DNA from 4 places in the Pseudomonas sp. MF08875 genome. Region 2 is predicted to be linked to each of the others. Evidence: riboswitches for the same ligand, from Rfam matches in the RefSeq annotation. Region 2 holds a riboswitch; each other region holds the start of a gene.
What was found. Region 2 has a riboswitch for cobalamin ahead of AC19YT_RS06725 (ABC transporter substrate-binding protein). Riboswitches for the same ligand answer to the same signal wherever they lie in the genome.
Positions count from the first base shown of each region.

Region 1 (5,705 bases), on a different contig from region 2:
GGCCCGCAGCGGGATCGGCGGGATCGGCCAGGGCCACGGCGCCAGGCCGCTGGAGAGGTCCAGCCACTCGTCTTGGGCAATGCCGTATTGCGCGCAGGCTTTGCGCAGGCGCCCACCGTGTTCAAGCATAGAATTCGGCCCCCATGCACAAGATCAGCAACCACAGCCACACGCCGCGCTGCACCAGTTGCCAGCCACGGTCGATGGCATCGGCGTCGGCCGGTGGGCCTTCGCCCAGGGTCGGGCGCTGGTGCAACTCGCCGTGATAGACCGCCGCGCCGCCCAGCTCCACCCCCAGGGCACCCGCGCCGGCAGCCATTACCGGGCCAGCATTGGGGCTGTCCCAAGTAGGGCCTTGCGTGCGCCAGCATTTAAGCGCCAGGCGTGTTTTGCCCAGTAGCGCGTAGGTCAAGGCGACCAGCCGCGCGGGAATGTAGTTGAGCAGGTCGTCGATTTTTGCCGCCGCCCAGCCGAAGCGCTCGAAGCGTTCGTTGCGATAGCCCCACATGGCGTCCAGGGTATTGCTCAGGCGATACAGCACCACCCCCGGCGCGCCGGCCACGGCAAACCAGAACAGCGCGGCGAACACCGCGTCGCTGCCGTTTTCCAGCACCGACTCGGTGGCCGCCCGGGCGACGGCAGTGTCGTCCAGCTCGGCGGTTTCGCGGCTGACCAGGTAGCCGACGCGTTTGCGCGCCTCTGCCAGGTCACCGGCGCGCAGGGCCTGGGCCACTGGCGCCACATGCTCGCCGAGGCTGCGCAGGCCGAGGGCGCAGTACAACGCGAGGACTTCCACCAGCCAACCGATGTAGGGCAGCCACGACAAAGCTGTAGCCGCCAGGGTCAAGGGCAGCACCGCCAGCACCCACGCGGTCACGCCGTGGCTACGCCAGCCGCGCCCGGCGGCATTGAAACGCCGCTCGATGCGCTCGGCGAACGCGCCGAACGCCACCAGCGGATGCCAGCGTCTGGGCTCGCCCAGCAACGCATCCAGCGCCACCGCGGCGGCACTCAACAACGCCACACTCATTGACTCACTCCCCATTGGTTCTCAAACAACAACTCACTCAACGGCCGGGCCTGGGCCCAGCCTTCGAGCACCAGCATCGGTGCTGGATAAAATGCCTCCACCGGCCCCAGGCACAGCACCGCCAAGGGCTTGGCCCCGGCGGGCAGGCCCAGCAGGTCGGCCAGGGCCTGGGGCTCGAACAGCGACACCCAGCCCAGGCCCAGGCCTTCGGCGCGGGCCGCCAGCCAGAGGTTCTGGATGGCGCAAGACAGCGAGGCCAGGTCCATTTCCGGCAAGGTGCGGCGGCCGAACACGTGGCGCTCGCGGTCATCGCTCAGGGCCGCCACCAGCACTTCGGCGCAGTCGTTGATGCCTTCGACCTTGAGCTTCATGAACTCACTGGAACGCTCACCCAACGCCTCGGCGGTGCGCACCCGTTCCTCTTCCACCAACTGCTGGATGCGCCCGCGCAGCGCCCGGTCGCTGATGCGGATAAAGCGCCAGGGCTGCATCAGCCCCACGCTGGGGGCGCAATGGGCGGCTTCGAGCAAGCGGCGCAGCAACGCCGGCGCCACCGTGCCGCCGCTGAAGTGGCGCATGTCACGGCGCTCGGCGATGGCGCGGTAGACGGCGGCGCGGTCGGCCTCTGGGAAGGCGTTGTCGGTCATTGGCTTATCGCGAGCAGGCTCGCTCCCACAGGAGTTTCACCGGCCTCTGTGGGAGCGAGCCTGCTCGCGATAGCGGTCTGGGGCATAAACAAAGCCGCCACCGCCCGCGGGTTGGACGGAAAGTAAAAGTGCACATAGGAGGCCGTCATCCGCCCGTCCCGGTACACCGCTTCGGCGCCGCGCCCGCCGTTGGGGCTCAGGCCCCGGGCGATGGGGGCCAGCGTGGTGGTGGTCAGCGAATGGTGATAGGTGTGGCCACGCAGGCTGCCTTCGGGCAGGTCCACCGTTTGCAGGGCCAGGGCCGCCAAGCGTTTTTGCATCACCGCAGCGCCCGGCAACAGGCCCAGCAGCGGTGCACTCACGCCTTCGACGTCCGTGAGGGAGTCGAGCAGATACAGCATGCCGCCGCACTCGGCCAACAACGGTTTGCCCGCGCGGTGGTGGGCGCGGATAGCCTCCAGCATCGGCGTGTTCTGCGCCAACGCGACGTGGTGCAACTCCGGGTAACCGCCGGGCAGGTAAAGGCTGTCGGCCTCGGGCAACCCGCTGTCATGAATAGGTGAGAAGAAGTGCAACTGGGCGCCCATCGCCCGCAGCAGGTCGAGGCTGGCGCCATAGGTGAAGGCGAACGCCTCGTCCCGCGCCACGGCGATGCGCACGCCGGCCAACAACGGCTCGGCAACCACCGGCTGGGGCGCGGCGAAGGCCACGGCGGGCGGCAGGGCCACTTCGCAACTGCTGGCCAGAGCCGTGGCGGCCGCGTCCAGGCGCAGGTCGAGGTCGTTCAGTTCACTGGCCTGCACCAGGCCTAGGTGGCGGCTGGGCAGCTCGATGCCCGTCTCGCGGGACAACGCGCCGTACCAGCGCAGGCCTTCGGTGAGGCTGCCTTCGAGCAGTTGCGCATGGCGCAGGGTGCCGACGCGGTTGGCCAGCACCCCGGCAAAGGGCAGGTCCGGTTGGTAGCGCGCCAGGCCCAGGGCCAGGGCGCCGAAGGTCTGGGCCATGGCGGTGCCGTCGATCACGCCCAGCACCGGCACGCCGAAGTGGCGCGCCAGGTCGGCACTGGAGGGCGTGCCGTCGAACAGGCCCATGACGCCTTCGATCAGGATCAGGTCGGCCTCCCCCGCCGCTTCCCACAACAGGCGACGGCTTTCCTGCTCGCCCACCATCCACATATCCAGTTGGTACACCGGCGCACCGCTGGCACGCTCCAGAATCATCGGGTCGAGAAAGTCCGGGCCGCATTTGAACACGCGCACCTGGCGCCCCTGGTTACGATGCAGGCGCGCCAGGGCGGCGGTGACCGTGGTTTTGCCCTGGCCGGACGCCGGCGCCGCAATCAGCACGGCCGGGCACTGGCGCACACTCACAATTCGATGCCTTTTTGCGCCTTGATGCCGGCCTGGAAGGCGTGCTTGAGCAGGCCCATTTCGGTGACGGTGTCGGCCAGCTCGATCATTTGCTCCTTGGCCCCACGGCCGGTGACCACCACGTGTTGCATCGGCGGGCGGGCCTGCAGGTCGCTGAGCACTTGGTCCAGGTCCAGGTAGCCGTGCTTGAGGGCGATGTTCAGTTCATCGAGCACCACCAGGCCAATGGCCGGGTCGCTGAGCAACTGGCGCGATACCGCCCACGCCGCTTGGGCGGCGGCGATGTCGCGCTGGCGGTCCTGGGTTTCCCAGGTGAAGCCTTCGCCCATCACGTGAAAGCGCACCTGCTCGGGGAAACGGCGGAAAAACAACTCCTCGCCCGTGCTGTTGCGGCCCTTGATGAACTGCACCACGCCGCACTGCATGCCGTGGCCCATGGCGCGGGCGAGCATGCCGAACGCCGAGCTGCTCTTGCCCTTGCCGTTGCCGCTGAGCACCAGCAGCAAGCCGCACTCGTTGGGCGAGTTGGCGATGCGTTCATCGATCACGGCTTTTTTGCGCAGCATGCGCGCCAGGTGGCGCTCGTCGCGTTCGGGGGAATCGGTCATGGGGCAGCTCTCCGTTGGGGCTGGATAACGGCGGGCAGGAATAAAGGACGGCAACAAGCCTGGCATCGCCCACCGTGATGCCGTTGGATGGATCAGGCCGGTCTCCGGGCTCATGAGTGGGTTGCCCCGGGCGGTGCGCCTTCCCATGCCCGGGTGGGCACAGTGGCAAAAAGCACAGCCTTGACTCATTTACCGTTGCGGGGGCAGCGCCGGGATCGTGACCGCGCGCTTGGCGCACGCACTCACCGGCTTCCCTGTTTCACCCTGTCGACCGCTGGCCACAGGGCACCTGAAACAAGCGGCGAAGGTTAGAGGGTTGGGGGTGGAGCGTCAATGAAACCCGGGGCCGCCAGGGTTGATTGACTGCGATGGGTCAATAAACGGGCGCCAATCTTGTGCCAGGCTGGAAGCGGCGATATCAAATAGCCATAACCCAAACACGATCGACTCAAGGGAGTGAACGATGCAAGGCATGATTATCAGCAACCCCAAGCTGGAATTTTTGCGACCGATGCTGGAGCGCTGGTTTGACTGCATCGATCGCTACAACCGGGTGCGCGGCGACAACAAGGCGCCGTACTGGTCAGACGAGCGGGCCAACCTGGGGCTGCTCTCGGCCGCAGCCTGGATGGCCGAAATGGTCACCCTGGAACATGCGCCCACCAAAAAGCAGTTGGAAAACGGTGAGCGCAATGCCCGCGCCGACCTGTACATCGCCAGCAAGGACGAATGGGCCTACGTGCAAGCCAGCCAGCGCTGGCCCCAGATCAACCACCTGAACCTGGAGCAGGCCCTGCTCGATATCACCAGCGCCGCCCGCCGCATCAGCTACCCCAGCGACCTGAAGCTGGGCTGCCTGTTCGTCGCCCCGCAAAAAACCCAGCACAGCGCCACCCCCGAAGAACTCCAGGACATGGTCGACGACCTGCAAAAGGAGTACAGCTGCGCCGTGGCCTGGTACTTCCCCTATGCCTACCGCAAGTTGCGCAACGAGGCGGGCAACTACCAACCCGGCATCGCCGTGCTGTTCAAAGAGGCTCGCGGATAAGGTTGAACCCCGCGCCGCGCCCACTGCCCTATGCTTACCGCCGCGTACTCATAGGGAAATGCCCATGTTCAAGCCTCGCTCCGCCTTTATCGTTGTGCTCGCCGCCGGGTTGGTTGCCTGCGGCGAGACGTCCACCTTGCAAGTTTCCGACGGCACCGGGCCGTCGCCGCGCCTGCCGGCGCCGAACAAAACCCTGATCCCCACCGTCAACGTCGCCCCGGCCATCGGCTGGCCGGCGGGCGGCAAACCCGTGGCGGCGGCCGGCACCCAGGTCGCCGCGTTCGCCGAAGGCCTGGAGCACCCGCGCTAGCTTTACGTGCTGCCCAACGGCGACGTGCTGGTGGCCGAAACCAACGCCCCGGCCAAACCCGAGGACAGCACCGGGTTGCGCGGCTGGATCAGCGAAAAAATCATGGCCCGCGCCGGCGCCACCGTGCCGAGCCCGAACCGCATCACCCTGCTGCGCGACGCCGACCACGATGGCGTCGCCGAAACCCGCACGGTGTTCCTGGACAACCTCAACTCGCCGTTCGGCATGGCCCTGGTGGGCAACGACCTCTACGTGGCCGACACCGATCGCCTGCTGCGCTTCCCCTACACCGCCGGCCAGACCCGCATCGAAGCGCCGGCCAGCAAGGTGGTGGATTTGCCCGGCGGGCCGCTCAACCACCACTGGACCAAAAACGTCATCGCCAGCCAAGACGGCAGCAAGCTGTACGTCACGGTGGGCTCCAACAGCAATGTCGGGGAAAACGGCCTGGAGAAAGAAGAAGGCCGCGCGGCGATCTGGGAAGTCGAGCGCGCCAGCGCTAAGGCGCGGATATTCGCCTCGGGCCTGCGCAACCCCAACGGCCTGGCCTGGGAGCCGGACAGCGGTGCGTTGTGGACGGCGGTCAACGAGCGGGACGAAATCGGCAGCGACCTGGTGCCGGACTACATCACCTCGGTGCGCGACGGCGGCTTCTACGGCTGGCCCTTCAGCTACTACGGCCAGCATGTAGA
Region 1 covers NZ_JCBCUW010000013.1:97,513-103,217, reverse strand. The annotation lists gene cobD (threonine-phosphate decarboxylase CobD) at 1-129, opposite strand, end outside; gene cbiB (adenosylcobinamide-phosphate synthase CbiB) at 122-1,030, opposite strand; gene bluB (5,6-dimethylbenzimidazole synthase) at 1,027-1,677, opposite strand; gene AC19YT_RS10075 (cobyrinic acid a,c-diamide synthase CobB) at 1,674-3,050, opposite strand; gene cobO (cob(I)yrinic acid a,c-diamide adenosyltransferase) at 3,044-3,655, opposite strand; cobalamin riboswitch at 3,734-3,963, opposite strand; gene AC19YT_RS10065 (hypothetical protein) at 4,119-4,703, shown strand; partial or broken gene AC19YT_RS10060 (PQQ-dependent sugar dehydrogenase) at 4,768-5,705, shown strand, end outside.
Region 1: it holds a riboswitch for cobalamin, as region 2 does, so the genes downstream of both, cobO (cob(I)yrinic acid a,c-diamide adenosyltransferase) here and AC19YT_RS06725 (ABC transporter substrate-binding protein) in region 2, are expected to answer to the same signal.

Region 2 (5,705 bases):
CAAAACCCTTGGCCTGTTCCTGGGCGGACCCGGCGTTGGCCAGGGTGCTGTGGCCGAGCAAGGCGACGGGCAGTGCCAGCGCAGTGATGTAACGCATCGGGGTGGTCTCCAGGAAGGGTTAAAGAGGCGTGGAAGCGCAGGATCTGCGCGCCATCGCTGGGGTCGGTCAACCAGCCCGCGCCCCGAAGCTTATTGGCCAGGGTTTGCAAGACCATGGGCAGGCTGATGGCGGTTTCGCCCAGGGCCGCGCCGGCGATCACCGCCAGCACCAACAGGCCATGGCCGAGTAACCGGGCGTGTCTCATTTAGGCAACTTGAAGTGCTCAACAGCGCTGGCCAGCTCCTCAATGGCGCCGAACATCCGCGTGCTGGCGTTCATGCCGTGGGCGTCGATGATGACGATGCGGTCGTGCTTGACTGCGTCCATGTGGCGGGTCACTGGGTCGCTCTTGAGGAATTCCAGTTTTTTGCGGTAGTCGTCGGCGGGGTAGCGGCGCCGGTCCATGCGCGCAATCACCAGGATACTGGGGTTGGCCTTGGCGATGGTTTCCCAGCCCACGGTGGGCCATTCCTCGTCGGATTCGATCACGTTGCGCATCCCCAGGGCGCTGAGCATGAAATCGGGGATGCCCTTGCGGCCCGCCACATAGGGGTCGATGCCAAGGTCGGCGCTGGAAAACCACACCACTGCGGAGACGTCCCGGGGGTGCTGCTGGCGCGCCTGGGCCACGGCGTTGGCCAGGCGATTCTTCAGGTCGCTGACCAGGCGCTGGCCGCGGTCCTCCACATCGAAGATCTGTGCAAGCTCGGTGATGCTCTTGTACAGGCTGTCCACGCTGAAGGCCTTGAGGCGCGTGCCATCGGCGCCCACCAGGTTGTCCTTGCCTTCGCAGTCGGAGGGCAGCAGGTAGGTAGAGATCTTCAGTTCATGGAACTGCTCGCGGGTGCCGACCGCGCCTTGGGGCCCAACCATCCACTCCAGGTCCACGGCCACCAGGGCGGGGCGCTTGCCGATCACCGCTTCAAAACTGGGTTCGTTGTCGGCCAGGCGTTCGACCTTGGCATCCTGGGCCTTGAACTGCGGCAGCACTTCGTTGAACCACAGCGAGGTGCCTACCAGTGTGTCGCCCAGGCCCAGGGCGTAGAGCATCTCGGTGCCGGATTGGCCGATGGTCACGGCCTTGGCCGGCGCCTCGCTGAACGTCAGGGGCACGCCGCAGTTGTTCAGGTGCAACGGGTATTCGGTGGCACTGGCGCACAGGCTCAGCGAGGTCAGGCCGAGGCCGGCGAACAGGGCGTTGAGGTGGGGCAGTGACATGAAATGCGATCTCCATTGGAACCGGTGCACGGGCAGGGCACGGCCTTGGAAAACACATCCCTCAAACGCTGCCGCCAGGGCAGGGTAAAGCTGAAAACGCATCGAAAACCGCGTGCGGATGTCCTTTCCGGACACCCCGCCGGTTAGTGTTTGCTACGGGCCGGCAGGTGTTCTGATTGGCGCTTCGCGGTCCGCCAGCGGCCTTCCCGGGAGGTTTTCCGGTGGCGTGCGTGGAGGCAGGGGGCTCGGCGCCTACAGTTGCGGGGGCAGTTCCGTTTCAGCGTGGCTTACGGCGCGCTGGGGGATTCCCTGTCAGTTCCTTGCGCCAACCGGCGGGCGGCATGTTAGTTCATCGATACGCATTCAACCAGCGGCGGGGCAAGTGTATGGCCGTGATTGCGCGGTGCATTGCGCTAGCTTGTCATGTTATAAGGTAACGGTTCAAGCTTTTCATCGACCGCTCTGGCGAGCGGGTTTCCTATCATCCCGTTGCGAATACTCCATGACCCATACCCCTTCACCCGCTGTTAGCCCCCCGATTTCACGTCTGCTGTCCATCGATGCCCTGCGTGGGCTGGTGATCCTGTTCATGCTGCTCGATCACGTGCGCGAAACCTTCCTGCTGCACCGCCAGGTCGGCGACCCGATGGACATCGCCAGCACCGAACCGAGTCTGTTTATCAGCCGTACCCTGGCCCATTTGTGCGCCCCGGTGTTTGTGCTGCTCACCGGGTTGTCGGCGTGGTTGTACGGCGAAAAATATGCCGGCAAGGCTGATGTCGCGGCGTTCCTGTTCAAGCGTGGGTTGTTCCTGGTCCTGCTGGAGCTGACCTTGGTGAATTTCGCCTGGACCTTCCAGTTCCCGCCCAGCGTGATCTACCTGCAAGTGATCTGGGCCATCGGCCTGAGCATGCTCGCGCTGTCGCTGCTGGTGTGGCTGCCACGGCCGGTGTTGGCATTGCTGGCGGTGGCGATCATCGCCGGGCACAACCTGCTGGACGGCGTGCATTTTCCCGTGGAGTCGGCCTTGCACGTGCCGTGGGCGATCCTCCACGACCGTGGCTGGCTGGCGTTTTCTGCGGATTTGCGCCTGCGTACCTCTTACCCGGTATTGCCGTGGATCGGCGTGATCGCCCTGGGCTACGTGCTGGGGCCGTGGTTCAGCCGCAGCACGCCGGTGGCGGGGCGCCAGCGGCGCTTGCTGGGCTGGGGTGTGGCGGCGTTGCTGGGGTTTGTGCTGGTGCGCCTGGCCAACGGTTATGGCGAAAAACCCTGGGCCGTGGGCGACACCGCGCTGCACACCCTGATGGGCTTTTTCAACATCACCAAGTACCCGCCGTCGCTGCTGTTCCTGACCTTGACCCTCGGGCTTGGGCTGCTGCTGTTGCTGGCCTTCGAGCGGGCCGGCCAGCGGCGGTGGCTGCTGCCGTTGACGGTATTGGGCTCGGCGCCGATGTTCTTCTACCTGCTGCACCTGTATGTGCTCAAAGCCTTGTATCTATTGGCGGTGGCGGCGTTCGGGCTGAACCAGGGCAGCTACTTTGGCTTCGACTCCATTGGCGCGGTGTGGCTGATGGCGATGGCCCTGGCGCTGGCGGTGTACCCGCCAGTGCGCTGGTTCTCAGCGCTCAAGGCCAGGCGCCGCGACCTCGCCTGGCTCAAATACCTGTAGCCCCTACGGCACGGCTCAGGCGTCGCGCAGCAGGTCGTTGGCGTTGAGCAGGCTGTAGGCGATCTGCGGGTTTTTTTCCAGGGCGCGGCGGATAGCGGCAGGGATGGTCTGGCGGGTTTTGCGGCACAGGCCTGGGGTGTCGTCGATCTGGATCTGGATGCCGCGCATGCTGCGCACTTCATTGAAACCGGGGGCGACCTGCACGCGGATGCCGAGCAACTGGAGCATTTTGCGCTGCATGTGTTCCAGGTCGTCCAGGCTGTGCAGGTTTTCCAGGCGTTCGAGCAGGCGTTTTTCTTCGGCCCGGGTCAGGCTCAGGATCGGCAATTGCAGCAGTTCCTGCTCCGGCAAGCGGTCGCGCCCGCAGGTGCAGGCGCCGGGAGGGCAGGGTTGGCGCAGGTGGGCAGGCGTGGTCATGGGCAGCAGCATAGCGACTGGCGCGCGGCTTTGCCTATCACGGCGCCAGCGCACCGGGTGGCGCGCGTGCAACGCAGAGGCTGGCTGTGCCGGCCTCATCGTCAGGCGGGCGCCCAGGGCCTTACTTCTCCCACTCCGCCTTGGGGATCAGCAGGCCATGGTTGCCGTTGTAGGCGGCGCGTTGCGGCGGTTGCCAGCCGTCGAGCAGGCTGTCGTCGAGGCGGTAGATTTCCACGCCCAGGGGTCGGCAGACCTTGAGCGGGTCTTCGGCGTCCGGGCCCCACATCGGCAGCGAGAGGTCGCCGCCCGGGCAGGTGGAGAGGGCGCACAGCAGGTCGATTTCGGCGAAGAACTCCAGGTAGTCACCTTTCTGCGCCGGGCAGGCTTTCATGAAGTACATGTCGTCGTGGTTAAGGCCCGTGCACTGGAAGATGTTCAGCACGTCATGCACGTCGAACTCGGTCAGGCCGTGGGGCAGCACAGCGCGGGTCAGGTTGGAGTGGCAGTGGTGGTGGAAGTCTTCGCCGGTGAGCATTTTGTTCACGTAGGGGTCGCAGCGGGTGCCGAGCAGGTCGTGCAGGCGCCCGCCGTGCTCGTCGATGCCGTAGGCGGCCAGGCTGTCGTCGGTGATGGTGACCATCGGGCGCAGAAACGGCAGGTTCGACCACAAGCGGTCATAGGTGGTCACGTGGGCGCCCTGCAACTGGCGGGTGCGCGCGGCCCACATGCGTTCGCGTGGGTCGTTGGCGTTCCACACGTTGAAATCGCCCACCTGCGGGCCGACCGGGGTGGTCACGCGGAATACATGGCCGGCCGGCACTTTCCAGGCGCGGCCGGTGCGGATCGGCACTTCGAACTGCTCGATCAGGGTGCGAGCGCTTGGGGTCTGGCGCACGCGGTCGTAGAACGCGGTATCGACTTGCAGGGCGGCGCCTTTGCTGACCTGGTAGGCCGCGGGGTAGTCCTTGTACATGGTGGGTCCTCTTTTTTCAGTGTTTGGGGATGCTGGCGAGAATGTCCAGCAACACCCGTTCGGAGTCGTTGAGGTAGCTGCTCATGGCTTCTTCGGCTTCTTTCTTGCGCCCCTCGCCCAGCAGGTCGTGGATGTGCCGGTCGCGCTCCAGCCAGGGTTTCTGGAAGGTTTCTTCGCTGGGGGCGTTGGAGAACACCAAACGCATCTGGGCGGCGACATGGGTGAAGAATTCGTCGAACAGGGGGCTGCGCAGCAGGCCGACGATGTGTTGGTGAAAACGCAGGCTGTGGGTGCCGAAGGCCTGCCAGTTTTCGCGGTCCTGGGCCAGTTGCGCAGCTTCGATGGCTTGCAGCATCAGGTCGGACTGGTACTCGCGCAGTGGTTTGCTGGCGGCGATGGCCTGCAATTCCAGGGTGCGCCGTACTTTGAAAATGTCGCGTACTTCGTCGATACCCAGGCGCCGCACCATCACGCCCTTGTTGCGCACGTAGCTGGCCAGGCCTTCGCGCCCGAGCTGGTGCAGGGCCTCGCGCACAGTGTTGCGCGAGGCGTTGTAGTGGTTGACCAGTTCGCTTTCCACCAGCGGCATGCCCGGCAACAGGCGCCCGCCAATGATGTCTTCGCGCAGTTCAATGGCCACTTGGTCGGCCAGTGACAGGCTCGGTTCCTTGGTTTGGCTCACGGTGTGGCTCCCTTGGCTCAGGCCAGTTGCACGTCTTTGAGGAACTTGGTCATGCGTTCGCTGCGTTGCTCCAGCATCTGCCGGGGCGCGGCGTCCTGGATGATCTCGCCGCCTTCCATGAACACCACGCGGTCGGAGAGCTTGAAGGCGAAGTTCATTTCGTGGGTGACGATGACCATGGTCATGCCTTCGCGGGCCAGTTCTTCGATCACCGCCAGCACATCGCCCACCAGTTCCGGGTCCAGGGCCGAGGTGGGTTCGTCGAACAGCATCACCGAGGGCCGCATGGCCAGGGCGCGGGCGATCGCCACGCGCTGCTGCTGCCCGCCGGAGAGCTGGTGCGGGTACTTGCCGGCGTGGTCGAGCATGCCCACTTTGCGCAGCAGGGCCAGGCTCAGCAGGCGTAGGTCCTCGTCGCCGCCGTGGGCGTGGTAGAGCGGCGCCATCATGACGTTTTCCAGGGCGGTTTTATGGGGGAACAGGTTGAAGCCCTGGAACACCATGCCGACGTGGACGATACCGTTCATGTGCACCTTGTGCCCCAACGGGCCTTGGGCCTCTTTGGTGCCGCGCAGGAACGGCTGGCCTTGTAGGGTGATGTCCCCGTGGTCGAGGGTTTCCAGGCCATTCATGGTACGGATCA
Region 2 covers NZ_JCBCUW010000008.1:97,167-102,871, reverse strand. The annotation lists gene AC19YT_RS06735 (OprD family porin) at 1-97, opposite strand, end outside; gene AC19YT_RS06730 (hypothetical protein) at 129-290, shown strand; gene AC19YT_RS06725 (ABC transporter substrate-binding protein) at 302-1,318, opposite strand; cobalamin riboswitch at 1,464-1,667, opposite strand; gene AC19YT_RS06720 (acetyltransferase domain-containing protein) at 1,821-2,990, shown strand; gene AC19YT_RS06715 (hypothetical protein) at 3,006-3,407, opposite strand; gene AC19YT_RS06710 (urea carboxylase-associated family protein) at 3,529-4,380, opposite strand; gene AC19YT_RS06705 (GntR family transcriptional regulator) at 4,397-5,062, opposite strand; gene AC19YT_RS06700 (amino acid ABC transporter permease/ATP-binding protein) at 5,080-5,705, opposite strand, start outside.

Region 3 (5,705 bases), on a different contig from region 2:
TGCCGCAAGCGGCCCAGGACTGTATCGGCAAACCCCACCCGGATGGCCGCGACGCCATGGACATGCTGCTGCGCGAAGGCTTCGAACCCCACAGCTACGTGGACATCTTCGACGGTGGCCCAACGCTTTATGCGCGCACCGCTAACATCCGCTCCATCGCCCGCAGCCAGCTTCTGACCACAGTGCGCCGGGCCCCCAGCGGCGAATTGGGCCGCTACCTGCTAAGTAACGACAAACTGCGCGATTACCGCGCCATCGTCGCCGAACTGGAGGAACCCCTGGAGGGGAAGGTCGGCCTAAGTGATGACATGCTCGAAGCCTTGCGCCTGGACGAGGGCCGCACTGTGCGGTTGATCGCCCTGTGACCTTGCCCCGAGCCCAAGAACTACGCCTGGATAGGCGCGCCCAAGGAGCTGCACCATGATCGTCCGCCCGGTGAATATCACTGACCTGCCCGCGTTGCAGGACCTGGCCCGGCATGTAGACCCCGCGCTGACCAGCCTGCCCATCAGTGAAGAGCGCATGGCCCATCGGGTGCGCTGGTCGCAACGCACCTTCGCCCAACAGGTCGAGCGCGCCGATGCCGACTACCTGTTCGTGCTCGAAGACGACGACCAACGCCTGCTCGGCGTCAGCGCCCTGGCTGGCGCGGTGGGCGAGCGCGAGCCTTGGTACAACTACCGGGTTGGCCTGACGGTGAACTCGGCGCCGGTACTGGGCATCGAGCGGCACATTCCGACCCTGTTCCTGAACAACGAAATGACCGGCCAATCCCAGCTCTGCTCGCTGTTTCTGCGCCCGGACCTGCGCAGCGTCGGCAATGGCCGCTTGCTGTCCACGGCGCGGCTGCTGTTCGTGGCTGAGTTCCCCGAGTTGTTCGGCGAAAAACTCATCGCCGGGTTGCGCGGCTGCACCGATGAAGAAGGCTGCTCGCCGTTCTGGGACAGCCTGGGCCGGCACTTCTTCAAGCGCGACTTCTTCCACGCCGACCACCTCTCGGTGATGGGCAACAAGGCCTCCATCGCCGAACTGATGCCGCGCCAGCCGCTGTACACCTGCCTGCTCACCGAAGAGGCGCAAGCGGTGATCGGCCAAATGCACCCCAACACCCGGCACGCGGCGCAGATCCTCCAGGCCGAGGGTTTCAGCTACCACAATTACATCGATATTTTCGATGGCGGCCCGCTGATCGAAGCGGCGGTGGGCAACATCCGTGCCGTGCGCGACAGCCAGTCCTTGACCTTGAGCATCGGCACCCCGGACGACGAAGCCCCGACCTGGCTGATCCACAACCGGCGCCTGGAAAACTGCCGTATCACCGCCGCCAAGGCGCGCCTGGTGGGCAATCAGTTGCTGATCGACCGCCTCACCGCCAAACGCCTGCAACTGCAACCCGGCCAATCGGTACGCGCCGTGCCCATGGCCCTGCGCCACATGCAAGCTGTCGCCGCGTAACCCTCGCGGTAGCAAGCGGGCTCGCCCGCGCTGGGGTGCGCAGCGCCCCTCGGTGGTGTGGCACCGGGCCAATTTTTACGGCCGCTACGCGACCGAGCGCGGGCGAGCCCGTTTGCTACACCAGTCTCCCCAAAACACCCGCCAAGGTTGACGAACGGTCATGCCAGTGTTCAGATGCCGCCCTGTTTCAGGTGCCTCCTGCCGCCGTGCATGAGGTGAAACGGGAAACCGGTGCGCCCTCCCAGGGCTAGTCCGGTGCTGCCCCCGCAACGGTAAGCGAGTGATGGGTTCAATCAGCCACTGTGCCTCACGGCATGGGAAGGCGAACCCCTCCAGCCTCGCAAGCCCGGAGACCGGCCTGGAATGTTTGTTTGGCAAAAACCTGCGGTGGGCGGGCATGGGCCGGTATCGGCGTGTGCCCGGTACTTTCTCCTGCGTGCTTCTGCGAAAGAAACTTTTTCGAGAAGACCAAAAAATGAATCAACTCCAAACCTTGCGTGCCCGGGCCCTGTGTCCTGCGCCCTTGCATGCCTGCGCGGCCCTGTGCGGCGCCCTCCTGAGCCCGGCCCTGCTGGCCGATGACAGCGCCCTGACCCTCGAACAACAAACCGTCAGCGCTCCGTCCGTGGAATCCACCACCGTCGCCGAGATGGCCAAGTACGGCAGCAAAGTGGAGATCGTCAGCCGCGAGCAGATCGAGCGCGCCGGCCCCAGCAGCGACATCTCCCGCGTCCTGCAGATGTACGTACCGGGCCTATACGTGGCGCCGAAAAACGGCCCGTTCGACTACGGCACCTATTCCCTGCTGGGCGGGCGCAACGACGACACCCTGATCCTGCTCGACGGCGTGCGCCTGAACAATCGCCTGTATGGCGGCATTTACATCGACACCCTGCCTGCCAACGCCATCGAGCGCATCGAAGTGCTCAAGGGCGGCCAGAGCCTGCTGTTCGGCACCCAGGCCGTGGCCGGCGTCATCAATATCGTCACCCGCAGCCCGCAAAGCCGCGACATCGGCGGCGAGGTCAACCTGGGCCTGGACAGCTTCATGGGCAAAACAGGCGACGCCCGCGCCGAGCGCATCGTCAGCAACGGCTGGGGCGACCTGGGCCTTTTGGCCTACGTCAGCCACAACGTCTCCGACGGCTACCAACCGTTTCGTAACCGCGACTACAGCGCCAACACCACGGACAAAAAGCGTTCCTACGAGGTCACCACCTTCGGTGCCAAGGCCATCCAGGCGTTGGGCGACGATGCGCGCCTGGAGCTGTTCTACCAATACTCCGACGCCAACCTGGACTTCGCCCGGCCCGCCAACAACCGCAAAACCACCAACGACCGCGTGCAGCAAATCGCCACGGCCACCTTCGAGCACAGCCTCAGCGAACGCCTGAGCTATTTCGTCAAAGGCCACGTCAACGACTGGGACACCCGCTACACCCGCATCAACAACGCCCCGGGCGGCGCCACCACGGTGGTCAACGACAAGGATTACTGGGGCTTCACCGACTGGGGCGTGCAGGCCGAAGGCAAGGCCGAACTGGACGGCGGCCACGTGCTGGTGTTCGGCGCCGACAACCAGTGGTTCAAGGGCCAGGACGATGTGCTCATCATCGACGACAACCAGGCCCAGGCCCACGCCCTCTACACCCAATTGCGCCCGGTGATCGCCGCCCTGCCCGACTGGCACCCCAGCCTCGGCATCCGCCACGAAGCCATGAGCGGCGGCGATAGCGCCACCGTGGGCATGCTCACCTCGCTCTATGACCTCAACCCCAACTGGCAGCTGCGCGGCCAGTACGGCAGCGCCTACAAGCTGCCCAACGCCGAACAGTTGTTCGCCCGCGAAGACGATGAAATCGGCAACCGCAACCTCAAGCCCGAAAAAAGCCGCAACGCCGAGCTGGGGCTGGACTACAAGGGCGAACTGCTGAACCGCGACTTCAGTGCCAGCGTCACTGGGTTTAGGCGCAAGATCACCGACCTGATTGCTCTGGACGACATCCACTGGACCAACAGCCAGGGCGAGGTGCGGGTGCGCGGCGTCGAACTGGACGGCAAATGGCAGCTGGACGAGCGCTGGAGCCTGTCGGCGGACATGACCCGCAACCTGGTGGAAGGCAACCACGGCGTCACCCTGACCAACATCCCCAGCTTCTTCGCCCGCTCGCGCCTGGCCTTCGACGCCGACAATCGCCTGTGGGGCGTGGCCGGCGCGGTGCGCTACATCCGCAGCGTGGTGGGCGCCAAGGAGGTGGAATACGGCCACTACGCGGTAGTGGACGCCGACGCCTACCGCTACCTCGACAACGCCCGCCAGCACCGCATCAGCCTGCTGGTGGAAAACCTGCTCGACCGCGACTACGTCACCAGCCGCGCCAGCTCGGTGGACAACCTGGGGCGCCCGTTCACCAGCGAAGTGCGCTACACGTACCGCTTCTGATGAACACCCCAAGCCCATACCAACAGGTGCTGTTCGTCGGCCCGGGCCTGCGTGACGGCTCGCAAGGCCAGGCCTTTGCCGCCGCGTTGCGCACCTTGCGCGGCGCGGCGCCGAACGAGCGGATCATCGACACCCTGCACAGCTTCGACGGGCTCTGGCAGGCCCTCCAAGCACCGCGCCAGCACCTCGGCGAGCAGGTGCTGGTGGTGGACCTGGAGCCCGCGTCCGACAGCGCCTACCTGGACTGGTTGCGCGATGAGCTGGCGCGCCGCGCGGCCGCCCACCCGCAGGCGCCAAGGCTCTGGGTCACCGCCTCGGCCCTCGGCCGCCGGGGCCTGGAGGCCGACGCGGTGTGCGCCGAGGTGGCGCGCAGCGAGCGCCACTTGCCCTGCGAGCGGGTGGCCCCGGTGGCCGCCGACCCAGGCTGGGAACACCCGCCGGCCCACGCCCGCCACCTGTTTTTGTGCACCGGCCCGCGTTGCGTGCGCCGGGGCGCCCTGGCGCGGTGGAAAACCCTGCGCCGCCATTTGCTCGACCATCACCTGGTAGAAACCCCGGGCGGCGTGCTGCTGACCCGCACCGCTTGCCAGTTCCCATGCAACCGTGGGCCACTGCTGACGGTTTACCCCGATGCCTGCTGGTACCGCATCGCCACCGACGACGACACCCGGCGCCTGGTGGACGAACACCTGCTGGGCAATAGGCCGGTTGCGGCCCTGCTGATCCATCCGCCCCCAGGAGGCGTGCCCGATGCGTAGATTCTTCGTTGCCGCTACGTGGCTGTGCCTGGCCGCCCCAGCCTTTGGCCAAACCTATGGCAACTGCGGCCAAACCTGGGCCGTGGCGCAGCCGCCGCAGCGCATCGTGGCCCTCAACCAGCACAGCGCCGACACCCTGCTCAGCCTCGGCGCCGGCGACTTGCTGGCCGGCGTGGCCTATATCGACGACGACGGCGCAGCCATTGAACACGGCGCCTATCGCGCCATCCCGGTGATTTCCCGGCTCTACCCTTCAGCCGAAGTGCTCTATAGCCAGCATGCCGACCTGGTGGTGGGCGGCTTTGCTTCGGCGTTCGACAACAACCTGACCTCGCGCGCCACCCTGGGCGCCAACGGCATCGCCAGCTACTTGATGGAATCGGCCTGCGACGGCCGCTCCCTGGATTTTTTCGGGCATATCCGCAACGACCTGCGCACCCTCGGCGCGCTGGTGCGCCAGCCCGAGCGCGCTAAGCAGTTGATCGCCCGCCTGGATGCCGACCTGGCCGGCGCCCGCGCGCTGCATGACGAAAGCCGAGTGCTGTCGGTGTTCTACCTCGACAGCGAGGTCAATGGCCTGCACAGCGTCGGCACACGGGGGTTTATCACCGCCCTGCTGGCCGCCGCGGGCGGGCGTAACAGCTTCGCCGACGTCGACATCCCGCGCCTGAACGTGAGCAATGAAGTGCTGTTGATGAACGACCCCGACGTGATCCTGCTGGCCGACGCCGTGTGGTCCCCGGCCAGCCGCAAGCGCCACCTGCTCCAGACCGACCCGCTGCTCTCACGCCTGCGCGCCGTGCGGGAAAACCGCCTGATCGACATCCCCTTCGCCCACCTCGTGCCCACCCCGGCCAGCGGCGCCGTGGCCCTGGACCTGGCCAAGCGGTTCAAGGCCATGGCGGGCAAGCGGTAGGGGTTTCACAGCGTAAAGAGCGACCTCTGTGGGCCGCGTTGCCGGGCTTTTGTGGGAGCGGGCCCGCCCGCGATGGCGGCATTGCAAGCGCTAGAGGGGCATCGGCTGTACCGACCTCATCGCGGGCGGGCCC
Region 3 covers NZ_JCBCUW010000006.1:77,985-83,689, forward strand. The annotation lists gene AC19YT_RS05135 (arginine N-succinyltransferase) at 1-365, shown strand, start outside; gene astA (arginine N-succinyltransferase) at 421-1,455, shown strand; cobalamin riboswitch at 1,628-1,831, shown strand; gene AC19YT_RS05145 (TonB-dependent receptor plug domain-containing protein) at 1,931-3,898, shown strand; gene AC19YT_RS05150 ((2Fe-2S) ferredoxin domain-containing protein) at 3,898-4,656, shown strand; gene AC19YT_RS05155 (ABC transporter substrate-binding protein) at 4,649-5,572, shown strand.
Region 3: it holds a riboswitch for cobalamin, as region 2 does, so the genes downstream of both, AC19YT_RS05145 (TonB-dependent receptor plug domain-containing protein) here and AC19YT_RS06725 (ABC transporter substrate-binding protein) in region 2, are expected to answer to the same signal.

Region 4 (5,705 bases), on a different contig from region 2:
GACCCGGCGCTGCAACATGCCGAACAGGCCCTCAGCCGCCTGGTGTCGCGCCCGGCCGCGGGGCTCAAGGTCATCGACCAGTTGCCCGAGGCGACGATGCTGCGCATCGAAACCCGCGACGGCACGCGCGCTGTGTACAGCCTGCTGCGCAACCGCGCCCACAGCAACGTGGCGTTTTTGCTGGGTGAGTCGATGCGCTACCAACCGGGCCTGGACACCCTGACCCTCTACCCGGGGGTACTGAGCAGCTACCCCAACTTCATGTTCAACATCCCGGCCGAGCAAGTGCCGGCCTTCGTCGAGCAGATGGAAAACGCCCGCGACCGCTACCGCTTCGAGCAGATTGTCGAACGCTGGGGCGTGCGCCGCAGCCATCCGCAGTTCTGGCAGTACTTCCACGACCTGAGCCGCTACATCCAGGAAACAGACCCGGTGGAAGAGGGAGTTTTGGATATGAATCGGTATGGGAATCTTTGAGCCGCCAGCGGCAAGTTCAACGTTTGTAGCTTGCCGCTGGCGGCTCTCAGTCGCCTCCTGTTTCCGACAAAAATACTAGGACTTTGTCCGAGGCCCTGATTGGCGTAAACTCCCCGCACGCCTGCGAGGAGTTTTTATGACTGCCATTACCATCACCGACGCCGCCCACGACTACCTGGCTGATCTGCTGTCCAAGCAGAACACCCCGGGCATCGGCATTCGCGTCTTTATCACCCAGCCCGGCACCCAGTACGCCGAGACCTGCATTGCCTACTGCAAGCCCGGGGAAGAAAAACCCGAAGACACCGCGCTGGGGCTCAAGAGCTTCACCGCCTACATCGATTCGTTCAGCGAAGCCTTCCTGGATGACGCGGTCGTCGACTACGCCACTGACCGCATGGGCGGCCAGTTGACGATCAAGGCGCCGAACGCCAAGGTGCCAATGGTCAGCGCCGACAGCCCGGTCAACGAGCGCATCAACTACTACCTGCAAACCGAAATCAACCCAGGCCTGGCCAGCCATGGCGGCCAGGTCAGCCTGATCGACGTCGTCGACGACGGCATCGCGGTGCTCAAGTTCGGCGGCGGTTGCCAAGGCTGCGGCCAGGCCGACGTGACCCTGCGCGAAGGCATCGAGCGCACCCTGCTCGAGCGCATCCCGGAGCTCAAGGGCGTGCGCGACGTGACCGACCACACGCAGAAAGAAAACGCCTACTACTAAAGGCGTTCGCTGCACACCAAAAACGGCGCCCGTGAGCGCCGTTTTTTTATGCCCAAAAAGCGCAGTTACAAGCTTAAAGCTTGCAGCTTGTGGCGCCCTTCCTACGGCCGATAGAGGTGCGCATGCCCCGCCCGGTACAGGGACGATTCGCCAAAGCTGTCGCTGGCCAGCACCCGGCCCACCAGGATCAGCGCCGTACGCCGAAAACCCTTGGCCTGGACCTTGCCCACGATGTCGTCGAGGGTGCCGAGCACCCAGTCCTGATCCGGCCAACTGGCACGGTGCACCACGGCGATGGGGCAGTCGGCGCCGTAGTGGGGCAGCAGCTGCGCGACGATTTTTTCCAGATGGTTGACTCCCAGGTGCACAGCCATGGTGGTGCCATGGGCGGCAAGGCTGGCGAAGGTTTCACCGGGCGGCATCGCGGTTTTGTCGGCGTAGCGGGTCAGGATCACGCTTTGCGCCACATCCGGCAGGGTCAGTTCCACCCCCAGCAACGCGGCGCAAGCGGCGGTGGCGGTGACGCCGGGGATGATTTCAAAGGGGATGGCCAATTCCCGCAGGCAGCGGATCTGCTCGCCGATGGCGCCATACAGGCTCGGGTCGCCGGAGTGCACGCGGGCCACGTCCTGGCCTTTGCCGTGGGCGCTCTTGATGTGCTCGATGATCTGTTCCAAGTGCAGTTCGGCGCTATTGATGACCTGTTCGGCGTTATGGCCTTCGAGCACCGCAGCGGGCACCAGGGAGCCGGCGTAGATAATCAGTGGGCAACGGCGGATCAGGCGCTGGCCCTTGACGGTGATGAGTTCCGGGTCGCCGGGGCCGGCACCGATAAAGTAGACCGTCATGGCGGTGTCCTAGGCAAAAGAGGGGGGGCGAGCAGGCTTGCAGATGAAGATTGCTCATGATCGGGGCGGCGATTATCGGCGCTTTTGCGTGGCCCGCGCCAATGCAAAGGTGGCCTGGGCGTATTTCTGCCGACGAATCACCAGGCTGGAGGGCTCTTGCGCCAGGCGCTCGGCCAGGGCCAGGGCGGCGCTTTCGGCGATGCCGTAGCACCCGGTGCGCTCGAAAGCGATCTGAGATTGATGGCTCAGTTGATCTTGATAGGTGGCCAGTTCCACGCTACTGAAGCAGGTCAACGGCAAGCCCAATTGCGCCGCCAGTTCCAGCAGACCCGGTTCGTGGCGCTTGAGGTCGATGCTGGCCAGGGCTTGCACCGCGTCCAGGTCGATGCGGTGGGCTTGCAGGGCCTGGTCGAGCAACGCGCGCAGCGTGCTGGCGGGGCAGCCCCGCTGACAGCCCAGGCCGATCACCAGGATCGGCGCCGGGCTGGGGCGGTTCACGCCGGGTATGAGGCGCCACCCTTGCGGCGGAACAACCACGCGCTAATCAGGCCCAGGGCCAGCCAGAACGCGGCATTGGTCAGTTGCGAGGCGATCTTGAACTGCGCTTCGAGGGCTTCGGGGGCCAGCATCGAATGCACTTCTGGCTGCGGCGCGCCGATCACGTGTGGCACGGCCAGGATCGCCGCGCCGAGGATCTTCAGCGCCCAGTGCCTGCCGAACACCACCAGGGCGATGCCCGCGGCAGTGGACGCGGCGGTGCCGACCCACCACATCTGCCGTTGCGCCAGGTCGGCGGCAGCGGTGCCCGGCAATTCCGGTGGCAGGCCCAGGGTCGGCGCCAGGCAGAAGGTCGCATAACCGGCCAGGCCCCAGAACAAGCCTTGCACGGTGCTGTTGGGCGCGCGCAGGGTGTAGAGCCCGGCCAGCATCAGGGCGAAACCGACTGCCACCACCAGGTTGCCGCCGGTGGTGGACAGCACGCGCTGCCAGCCGTCTTCGGGCTCCCAGGCCTCGGCGTCGTGGCTGTGGGCGGCGCCGCCACTGTCGGCGTGTTCATGGGCCTGGGCCGCCGGGGCGCTTTCATAGGTTTCGGCCTGGAGGATCAACGGCGCGACCCAGAAGCTTTGCAGCAGGGTCAGCAGCAGGGCGGCCAGCAGGCCGGTGAAACCTGCGGTTTGGGCGATGCGCTTAATCATGGCGGCAGGTCTCAATGGCACGGGAACGCGGCGCTGTGGCGGGTATCGTGGGCGGTGTTGTGCACCGCTTCGATGTGGGAGAACCCGGCGAAATACACCAGGCACGCGCCCAAAATCGACGCGCCGATGGCGGCAGTGAGGCGTTGGCTCAAGGTGGCGGTGCTGCTGGCGGTGCCGGTATGGCGAGTGCTGCTGATGATCGACATGGCGCTTCCCTTTGTGGTGTCAGGGCGGATCGAGCGCATGCAAACCCCTGCGAGGCGGGCCCGCAGGGCTTCAGACAGCGCCCGCCCACCGCGGGTTTGTTGGGTGAAAGTGGCCGTGGGGGCGCACTGTCGTGTCACTGGCCGGTCTCCGGGCTCGCGAGGGGCCGGGCTTGCGCCGTGGCCTGCTGGAATCGCCTTCCCATGCCGGTTGGCACAGTGGCTGTGATTCCTCTCTCGCTTACCGTTGCGGGGGCAGCACCGGATTCATCAAGGGCTTGAGTAAAGCACATGATCCACCGGTTTCCCGTTTCACCCTGTCAAGGGCACCTGTAACAAGGTGCGTAGGAGAGCATGGGCGAGGGCGGGGCGTCAAATGCCCGAGGCGCCCGGCATTGACCCGCCCCTACGCACTGCGTAGCCTTGCGCGTTCGAGGTTCTTCGGCCCGTGCCGAAGCTAAGAAGGGAACGCGGTCAATGCCGCGGCTGCCCCCGCAACTGTGAACGGTGCTGTTCGCTGCCACGCCACTGCTGATGCCTTCGGGCCAAGCGGGAAGGCGCAGCGAATGCCAGTCCAAGGACTGGCCCACCGTCAGCCAGGAGACCTGCCTCGTCACTGATTCTCACATTCAACCGGGCGGGGTGATCCGGTGGCGAAATCTGCCTTGGCGCCCCCCGCGCCCGGCCAGCCGTCCCGTATGCCCGCCCCCTTTGCCAAAGGGCATCCGATGAAAACACTGGCCAAACTCCCCGTCACCATCGTCACCGGGTTCCTCGGTTCGGGCAAAACCACCTTGCTGCGCCACATGCTCGACAACGCCCAGGGCCGGCGTATCGCGGTGATCGTCAATGAGTTCGGCGAGCTGGGCATCGACGGCGAAATCCTCAAGCAGTGCGCCATCGGCTGCACCGAAGAAGAAGCCAACGGCCGCGTCTATGAACTGGCCAACGGCTGCCTGTGCTGCACGGTGCAGGAAGAGTTCTTCCCGGTGATGCGCGAACTGGTGGCGCGCCGCGCCGATCTGGACCACATCCTCATCGAAACCTCCGGCCTGGCCCTGCCCAAACCGTTGGTGCAAGCCTTCCAGTGGCCGGAAATCCGCAGCGCCTGCACCGTCGATGCGGTGATTACCGTGGTTGACAGCCCGGCCGTGGCCGCCGGCACCTTTGCCGCTTTCCCCGACCAGGTGGACGCCCAGCGCAAACTCGACCCCAACCTGGACCACGAGTCGCCGTTGCACGAGTTGTTCGCCGACCAATTGGCCAGCGCCGACCTGGTGATCCTCAATAAAACCGACCTGATCGCCCCGCAAGACCTGGAGCGCGTGCGCCAGGAAGTGGCCGAAGAACTGCCGCCGGCGGTGAAGATCATCGAAGCCAGCAGCGGTCGCGTGCCCCTGGACGTGCTGATCGGCCTGGGCGCCGGTTCCGAAGAGCACATCGACGGGCGCCACAGCCACCACGACCACCATCACGGCGATGGCGGCGAAGATGACCACGATCACGACGCGTTCGACTCCATTTCCATCGAGCTGCCCCAGGCCGACGAAAGCTTGCTGCTGGCCGCCCTTAACGAGTTGGTGGTCAAGCACGGCATCTTGCGGGTCAAGGGTTTTGCCGCCATCCCGGGCAAGCCGATGCGTTTGCTGATCCAGGGCGTGGGCAGCCGTTTCGACAAGCACTTCGACCGCGCCTGGCGCAGCGACGAGCCGCGCACCACCCACCTGGTGTTGATCGGCCAAGACCTGGATGCCGCCCAACTCGAAGCGCAACTGCGCGCCGCTCTCGGCGCCTGACCCATGCACCTGCTCAGGACCCAACCCGGTGGTTTCGTCGCCGATGACAACATCGCCGACCTGGGGCAAACCCCCGCCGAACTGGTGGTCCTGTGCAGCGGCGATTCCAGCTTGGCACTGCTGGCCGAAGCCGCCCGGCAACTGCCCGAGGATTACCCCAGCCTGCGCCTGGCCAACCCGATGCAGGTGCAGAACCACGCCTCGGTGGACCTCTACGTCGAGCAGGTGCTGCAACACGCCAAGGTCATCCTGATATCCCTGCACGGCGGCATCGGCTATTGGCGCTACGGCATCGAACGCCTGGTGCAACTGGCCGAGCGCGGCGTGCAACTGATTCTGGTGCCGGGGGACGACCGCCCCGACCCGGAGCTGAGCGACCTGAGCACCGTGGCCGCGCCCGAGCGCGATCGCCTGTGGCAGTTTTTGCGCCAGGGCGGTTTGGGCAATGCCCTGGATTTCTACCG
Region 4 covers NZ_JCBCUW010000004.1:40,746-46,450, forward strand. The annotation lists gene AC19YT_RS03320 (fatty acid cis/trans isomerase) at 1-477, shown strand, start outside; gene nfuA (Fe-S biogenesis protein NfuA) at 614-1,198, shown strand; gene cobM (precorrin-4 C(11)-methyltransferase) at 1,300-2,046, opposite strand; gene AC19YT_RS03335 (cobalamin biosynthesis protein) at 2,119-2,544, opposite strand; gene AC19YT_RS03340 (CbtA family protein) at 2,541-3,242, opposite strand; gene AC19YT_RS03345 (CbtB domain-containing protein) at 3,254-3,448, opposite strand; cobalamin riboswitch at 3,571-3,794, opposite strand; cobalamin riboswitch at 3,863-4,072, shown strand; gene cobW (cobalamin biosynthesis protein CobW) at 4,174-5,241, shown strand; gene cobN (cobaltochelatase subunit CobN) at 5,245-5,705, shown strand, end outside.
Region 4: it holds a riboswitch for cobalamin, as region 2 does, so the genes downstream of both, AC19YT_RS03345 (CbtB domain-containing protein) here and AC19YT_RS06725 (ABC transporter substrate-binding protein) in region 2, are expected to answer to the same signal.